3 regions of the Tessaracoccus palaemonis genome follow, and region 2 is predicted to be linked to each of the others. Evidence: riboswitches for the same ligand, from Rfam matches in the RefSeq annotation. Region 2 holds a riboswitch; each other region holds the start of a gene.

Region 1 (2,257 bases), 420 kb from region 2:
CGACGACCAGCGCGTCGGGGCGGGCGCCGGCCACGATGCCGGGGTGGACGAGGCTGGAGGCCCAGATGACGATGTCCGCCTGCGCGATGGCGCGGGCGCCGCGCACCGTGATGAGGTCGTCGGCGCCGGGGCCGGCTCCCACGAAGATGACCTTGCCGCGCTTCACAGCCTGCCTCCTGTCTCCTGACCGTCCCGCCTCGCGGGGACGATCACCGTGCTGAAATACCCGACCTTCCGGTCGGCCTCGAGCCTGTCGAGGCCGAACAGCTCCTGCTGCTCCAGGCCGACGTTGATGCCGACGACGGCGTCGCGGCCGCGCTCCCTGAGCTGGCCCGCGACCTCGGGCATCCGCCGTCCGCCCTTGTAGGCGACGACGGTGTCGACGGTGTCGAGGACCCGCCCGAGCACGTCGAGCCCGGCGGTGACGGGCACCAGCGCCAGGGTCTCGGTGCCCTCGACCAGGGGGGTGCGGGACTCGGCGGCCAGCGCCTGCATGGCGGTGATGCCCGGCACGACCTCGATGGCGAGGTCCTCGACGCGGTCGGCGACGTAGGCGGCCAGGTACGAGAAGGTCGAGTAGACGCTGGGATCGCCGACGGTGGCGAAGGCGACGGTGCGGGCGCCACGCGCGTACGCGGCGAGCGCGGCGTCGGCGGAGGTCTGCCAGGCCTCGCGGCGACGGTCGGTGACGCCGCTGCGGTCGGCCATGCTGAACGGCACGCGGACGACCGCGTGCGCGACCTCCGGAGCCGCCGAGACGACGATCTGCTCCGCGCGGCCGGGGCCGTCTCCCGAGACCTCAGTAGCGGGCACCAGGATGGCGTCGGCGGCGCACAGCGCCGAGATGGCCTTGACGGTGATGAGGTCCGGGTCGCCCGGGCCGACGCCGATGCCGATGAGGCGCGGGCGCATGTGCGTGAGCGGCATGTGTGCCAGCCTTCCTGGGTCTCTCGCCCTCAGTGATGGCGCATGCGGGCGAGTGCCTGACTCCCGCGCTCGCGCGCGGTCACAGTGGCGGGACCGTCCCGGACTCACACCGGGTTCCTCGGCACCTCATGCTGGTGTTGGGGCCAGTCTGGCACTGGCCCGCGGGTCACGCCCAGCCGGGGTCTCTCAACGGGCGAGCCCGAGCAGGGCGTCGACGTCGATCCGCGCCTCGATGGCGTCCGCGGTCGTGTCGATCATCGTCTCGCGCAGCCCGGCGAAGCCCACCCCGGCCTCCCGGGGGGTCCAGTCGCGGCCCGCCTCACGGGCGGCGGCGACGAGCCAGGCGCGGCGGAAGTCGTCGCACTCGAAGGCCCCGTGCCACATGGTCCCCCAGACGGTGCCCCCGTGCACCCCGCCGAGGAAGTCCTCGTGGCCGGGGTCGATCACGGGCCGCCCGTGGTGGATGGTGTAGCCGTCCACGGGGATGCCCCGCCAGGAGCCGGACGGCGTGCCGAGCACCTTGTCGGCGTGGAAGACGACGTCGACGGGCAGCGCGCCGAGGCCGTCGGCGATCCCGTCGCCCTCGACGGGGTCGTCGATGGTCCGGGCGAGCATCTGGAACCCGCCGCAGATCCCGAGCACCGGCCGGCCGGCCGCGACCCGGGCCGCGATGACGTCGGCGATGCCGGTCGACCGCAGCCAGGCCAGGTCGCCCAGCGTGGAGCGGGAGCCGGGCAGCACCACGATGTCGGCTCTCTCGACCTCGCGCGGGTCGACGGTGACGACCACGTCGACGCCCGGCTCCTGGGCCAGCGCGTCGACGTCGGTGGCGTTGGAGATGCGCGGCAGCCGGACTGCGGCGACGGTCAGGTCGTCCGGGGTCGTGGCCGCGGCGTCGTGGCGCCAGCGGCCGACCTCGAGGGCGTCCTCCCCGTCGATCCAGACCCCCTCCAGCCAGGGCAGGGTGCCGAAGTCCGCCAGGCCGGTGCGCCGGCTGATCTCCTCGAGGCCGGGCGCGAGGATGGACTCGTCCCCGCGGAACTTGTTGATGATGTAGCCGGCGAGCAGCGCGCGGTCAGCGTCGTCGAGGAGGCCCCAGGTGCCGAAGATGGAGGCGAGCACCCCCCCGCGGTCGATGTCGCCGATGAGCGCGACGGGCAGGTCGAACTGCCGGGCCAGGCCCATGTTCGTGTAGTCCCCGACCCTGAGATTGATCTCCGCCGGCGACCCGGCGCCCTCGCAGATGACGAGCTCATGCTCGCGGGCCAGCTCCTCGTAGGCGGCAAACGCGGCCTCGGCCAGGTGGCGGCGGCCGGTGGTGTACTCGCCG
Region 2 (2,257 bases):
AGAGCCCCAGCAGGCGTCTGCCAGCCCCAGGTCGCAGCCGTAGCCGTACAGCGTGAACTGCCAGCGGATGACCTGCCCGTCGGTGACGGTGAAGGCCCCGGCGCCGACGTCGGCGGTGGTGTTGTCGACGGTGTACATCCAGCCGGACATGCCGTTGAAGTCGAACGCCCCCAGGGAGCCGTCGCCGTTGGAGGCGCCGAGCTCGAAGCCGTCCTGCTCGGTGATGTAGGAGGGGACCGTCGGGGTGAAGGAGTCGTCGACGCCGATCGTCTGGAGGTAGAAGCCGGAGTCGGTGGCCGTGCCGCCGTATTCCGCGTCGATGTCCGCCGCCTCCAGGGCATCGAGGGTGGCCTCTGCGGCCGTGGCGCCGTCGGCGACGGTGACCTTGACGGGCTCGACGAAGTAGCCCTGCCCAAGGTTGTAGCCCTCGACCGTGACGTAGACGCTGACGTCGTCGGCGGCCCAGGAATAGGCGGGGGCGATGCCCAGGAGCAGCGCCACCGCGGCCAGCATTGACCAGATCGTCCTCGATCTGTGCCGGGAACCTGCGGCCCGGTGTGTGTCCAACATGGTTGACAGTGCCTCTCCCGCGGTATGCACGGAGGCGGCTGCCTGCCCGTTGCGGATCCGCGACAACGAAAAAGGTGAAGAGAATGCGGCCAGGCATTCCGACTTCGCCAGTTGGCGTCACGGCTGCGGGTCAGTGCCGGATTCACACCGGCTTCCCCTGGGGCGCACCCAGAGCGGTTGCTCACACGCAACCTAACAGAGCCGTCCGCTGTTGCGCATCCCCCAGTTTCCGCCGCGCAGTTTGCGTGGATCGGCTCCGGCAAGGGGAAGCGGGTGTTATGTTGTGCGTAGTCAGGAGAGGGAAAGCCGGTGTGAATCCGGCGCTGACCCGCAACCGTGAGGACGTCGAGGCGTCCGAGCCGGACCACCTGTCCCGACGTTTCCGCCAAGTACTACATCCGTCGCGGACTGCGGATGGGCCAGCGCTCCTCTCGCGCCGCCTGCACGCGCAGCCTCGTGACTGAGAGGTTTCGCCCCATGTCTTTCATCAGACGATTGTTCCTGCCACTGCTCACGGCGGTGGCGGTTCTCTTCGGTTCCGTCCTCGTCGCGGCCCCCGCCCGTGCCGACGAGGTCATCTCCGACCAGGCCTCCATCACCAAGGCTGCCGACTGGATCGCCCAGCAGTGGGCCGACGGCACCTACACGACCGGCGACGCCGGCCTGCTGGCCGACGGCATCATGGCGCTGGCCTCCGCCCGCCAGCACCACGACACGATGGAGGAGATGGTCGCAGGCCTGGAGCAGGTCGGCCCCACCTACGTCATCAATCGCGCCGACGCCCTGGCCAAGGTCATCCTGACGGCCGACATCGCCGGCGTCGAGGACCCGGCCCACTTCTTCGGCCCCGACCGTGACCTCGTCCAGGAGCTCATCGACTACGTCAACGCCAAGAAGGCCCCGCAGGCCTGGGGCGGCTACCTGGCGACCATCGCCCTGTCCAGGCTCGGCAGGCTCGACGACGTGTCGGATGAGGGCATGACCTACCTCATGTCCCGAATGATCATCACCAAGGACGGCGGCTTCGGCTGGTACGCGGCCGCACCCACCGGCGACCCGGACTACACCGGCATCGGCATCTCGGCCATGCTCCTGCTCAGCCGGGACGACGAGGTGGCTGCCAGGTACCGCGAGGAGGCCGCGACGAAGCTGGCCAGCGGCATCGCCTGGACCGAGAACGCCGCCAACCGGTTCACGAACGACGACGGCGACTACTTCTGGATGGCGAGCTTCGGCGGCGCCGACGGCGCCTCGTCGAACTCGACCGGCATGGTCGCCTCCGCGCTGGCCGAGGCCGGCGTGAACATCGAGTCGCCGAAGCGGGCGATGAAGAAGGAGCAGGCCGCCACCGACTCGGGCGCGGCCTGGTCCAACACCCGCATGGGCACCCGCGACGACATCCGCGCCACCGTGCAGGCCATCTTCGCCATCACCGGCGCCGGGTACGCCACGGCGGACTGGGACGATTACAAGCGGGACATCACCGTCGGCACGGCGGAGATCTCCGGCACCGCGAAGGTGGGGGAGAAGCTCACCGTCACGTCCACCGGCTGGGAGCCTGCCGACGTCACGCTGTCCTACGCCTGGTTCCGCGACGGCGCGCAGCTGCCCGGCATCGACACGGCCAGCTACACCGTTTCCAAGTACAACATCGGCAAGAAGATGACCGTGAAGGTCACCGCGTCCG
Region 3 (2,257 bases), 430 kb from region 2:
ACTGAACACGAAGATGACGACGATCACGGCCAGCAGGGCCAGGCCGATGAACCAGTCCTTGCGCTTAAACATGAGCGGCCGCCTTCTCGGTCTGGGGCATGACGCCCAGGCGGATCATCTGGTCGGGCGCGACACGCGCGAAGAATCCGAAGAGCAGGATGCCGAGGACTCCCTCAGCGACGGCCAGCGGGATCTGCGTGACGGCGAAGATGCCCAGGAACTTGGCCGCGGCCCCGAGGAGTCCGGTGACCTCGTCCGGGTACGCGATGGCCAGCTGGAAGCTGGTGACGACGTAGGTGACCAGGTCGGCGAAGAAGAACGCGAGGAAGACACCCAGCCACATGGGGCCGCCGAACTTCTTCACGAGCTTCCAGCACGCGTAGCCCGCCCACGGGCCGGCGATCGCCATGGAGAACACGTTGGCGCCCAGCGTGGTGATGCCGCCGTGCGCCAGCAGCAGCGCCTGGAACAGCAGGACGATGGTGCCGAGGAAGGCCATCACGGGAGGCCCGAAGAGCACGGCTCCGGCTCCGGTGCCCGTCGGGTGCGACGACGAGCCGGTCACGGACGGGAGCTTGATGGCGGACAGGACGAAGGTGAAGGCGCCGGCGGCCGCGAGCAGCAGCTTGTTCTCCGGCGATTCCTTGGCCTTGCGGATCACGGCGCGGGCGCCGTGCACGACGAAGGGGGCAGACGCGGCGTACCACACCGCGCATTCGAGGGGAGGGAGGAATCCCTCAGCGATATGCATCGCCGAACTCCTTTGTCCGGGATTACGCGTCCCGGCGGTCAAGGCTCGGAGAAGGCCAGTTCCTGACTTCCGCCCCGTGGGGCGGCTCACAGTGGCGCGACCGTCCCGGATCATCCCCGGGTTCCTGGCGTCTCTTCCGAACGATTCTGTGGTTGTGGAACCAACTACAGCACGTCGTAATGCGGCCCGCAAGGCGGGGTGGGTTAAGCGTGTTCTAGGGTGGCGCACGTGTCGAACCCCTACCTGCGCACCGGCTCCGAGATCTACGAGGAGTCCTTCCGGATCATCCGCGCCGAGACCGATCTGACCCGCTTCCCCGCCGACGTGAGCCGCGCCGTCGTGCGCATGGTGCACGCCGCCGGCGACCCCTCGATCGCCGACGACGTCGCCTTCACCCCAGGCGTCGTCGCGGCGGCCAACGCCGCCCTCCGAGCCGGGGCCCCCATCCTGTGCGACTCCTCGATGGTGGCGACCGGCATCATCTCGTCGCGGCTGCCGGCGCGCAACGAGGTCATCTGCCACATCAAGGACGAGGCGATCGCCCGCGACGCCGCCTACCGCGGCATCACCAAGACCATGGCCGCCGTCGACGCGTGGGCCCCCCGGCTCGACGGGGCCGTCGTCGCCATCGGCAACGCCCCGACGGCGCTGTTCCGGCTGCTGGAGGTCGTCGCCGAGACCGGCGCCCGACCGGCCGCGGTGATCGGCATCCCCGTCGGCTTCGTGGGCGCCGCCGAGTCGAAGGAGGCCCTGATCGGGTCCCCGCTCGCCCTCGAGTACCTCGTCGTGCGCGGTCGCCGTGGCGGCAGCGCCATGACGGTCGCCGCGGTCAACGCCATCGCGAGCACCGACGAGCTGACCAACACCTCCCGGCAGGACTGAGGGACTCTCAGGACCGCCCGACGGGCTCCGCGATCGCCTGCCGCACGTCCTCGGAGCCCACGATGGCCTCGAGCACGTGCCGGGAGCGACGCGGGTTGCGGTCGCCGACGACCGCCACCGTCAGGTGCCCGACGCCCCGCGACGCGGCCGTGTACGCGGTGCCCTGCACCGCGTCGTCGGCGCGCACGCAGAAGGTGTGGCGCCGCTCCGCCTCGGCCACGACGCGGGCGTTGACGCCCGGATCGTCGGTGTCGGCCAGCACGTACCAGGCGCCCTCAAGGTCGCCCTCCGCGAACTCACGGCGCTCCCACGCGATGTCCCCCGCGGCCGCGAGGGCCGCCAGCGCCCCAGTGGCCGTCGGGGAGACGAGCGTGACCCGCGCCCCGGCCGCGAGCAGCTTCGGCACGCGGCGGGTGGACACGACGCCGCCGCCGACCACGACGACGCGGCGGCCGGTCAGCAGCAGCCCCGCGACGTAGGCGGGCGACCCCTCCGCGGCCGCCTCCGGCATCGCCTCGCGGTACCGGTCGATCACGACCTCGGCGAGCTCGTCGCAGTCCCCGATGACCTCGGCCACGCGGACCCGGGCGTCGGGGTGCGCCGCGGCCCAGGCCTCGGCCTGCT

Evidence for each region. A riboswitch is a leader RNA that binds a small molecule or an ion and turns the genes downstream of it on or off. The one in region 2 is predicted to bind cobalamin.
Region 1: it holds a riboswitch for cobalamin, as region 2 does, so the genes downstream of both, cobI (precorrin-2 C(20)-methyltransferase) here and KDB89_RS03840 (hypothetical protein) in region 2, are expected to answer to the same signal.
Region 3: it holds a riboswitch for cobalamin, as region 2 does, so the genes downstream of both, KDB89_RS05840 (energy-coupling factor ABC transporter permease) here and KDB89_RS03840 (hypothetical protein) in region 2, are expected to answer to the same signal.

What each region holds. Positions count from the first base shown of each region.
Region 1 is NZ_CP079216.1:1,292,747-1,295,003, reverse strand. Features, by position in the region: gene cobM (precorrin-4 C(11)-methyltransferase) at 1-166, opposite strand, end outside; gene cobI (precorrin-2 C(20)-methyltransferase) at 163-927, opposite strand; cobalamin riboswitch at 958-1,090, opposite strand; gene KDB89_RS05810 (cobyric acid synthase) at 1,114-2,257, opposite strand, start outside.
Region 2 is NZ_CP079216.1:868,869-871,125, forward strand. Features, by position in the region: gene KDB89_RS03835 (DUF4430 domain-containing protein) at 1-501, opposite strand, end outside; cobalamin riboswitch at 642-785, opposite strand; cobalamin riboswitch at 828-961, shown strand; gene KDB89_RS03840 (hypothetical protein) at 1,048-2,257, shown strand, end outside.
Region 3 is NZ_CP079216.1:1,298,677-1,300,933, reverse strand. Features, by position in the region: gene KDB89_RS05845 (energy-coupling factor ABC transporter substrate-binding protein) at 1-72, opposite strand, end outside; gene KDB89_RS05840 (energy-coupling factor ABC transporter permease) at 65-751, opposite strand; cobalamin riboswitch at 788-931, opposite strand; gene KDB89_RS05835 (precorrin-8X methylmutase) at 980-1,633, shown strand; gene KDB89_RS05830 (CbiX/SirB N-terminal domain-containing protein) at 1,641-2,257, opposite strand, start outside.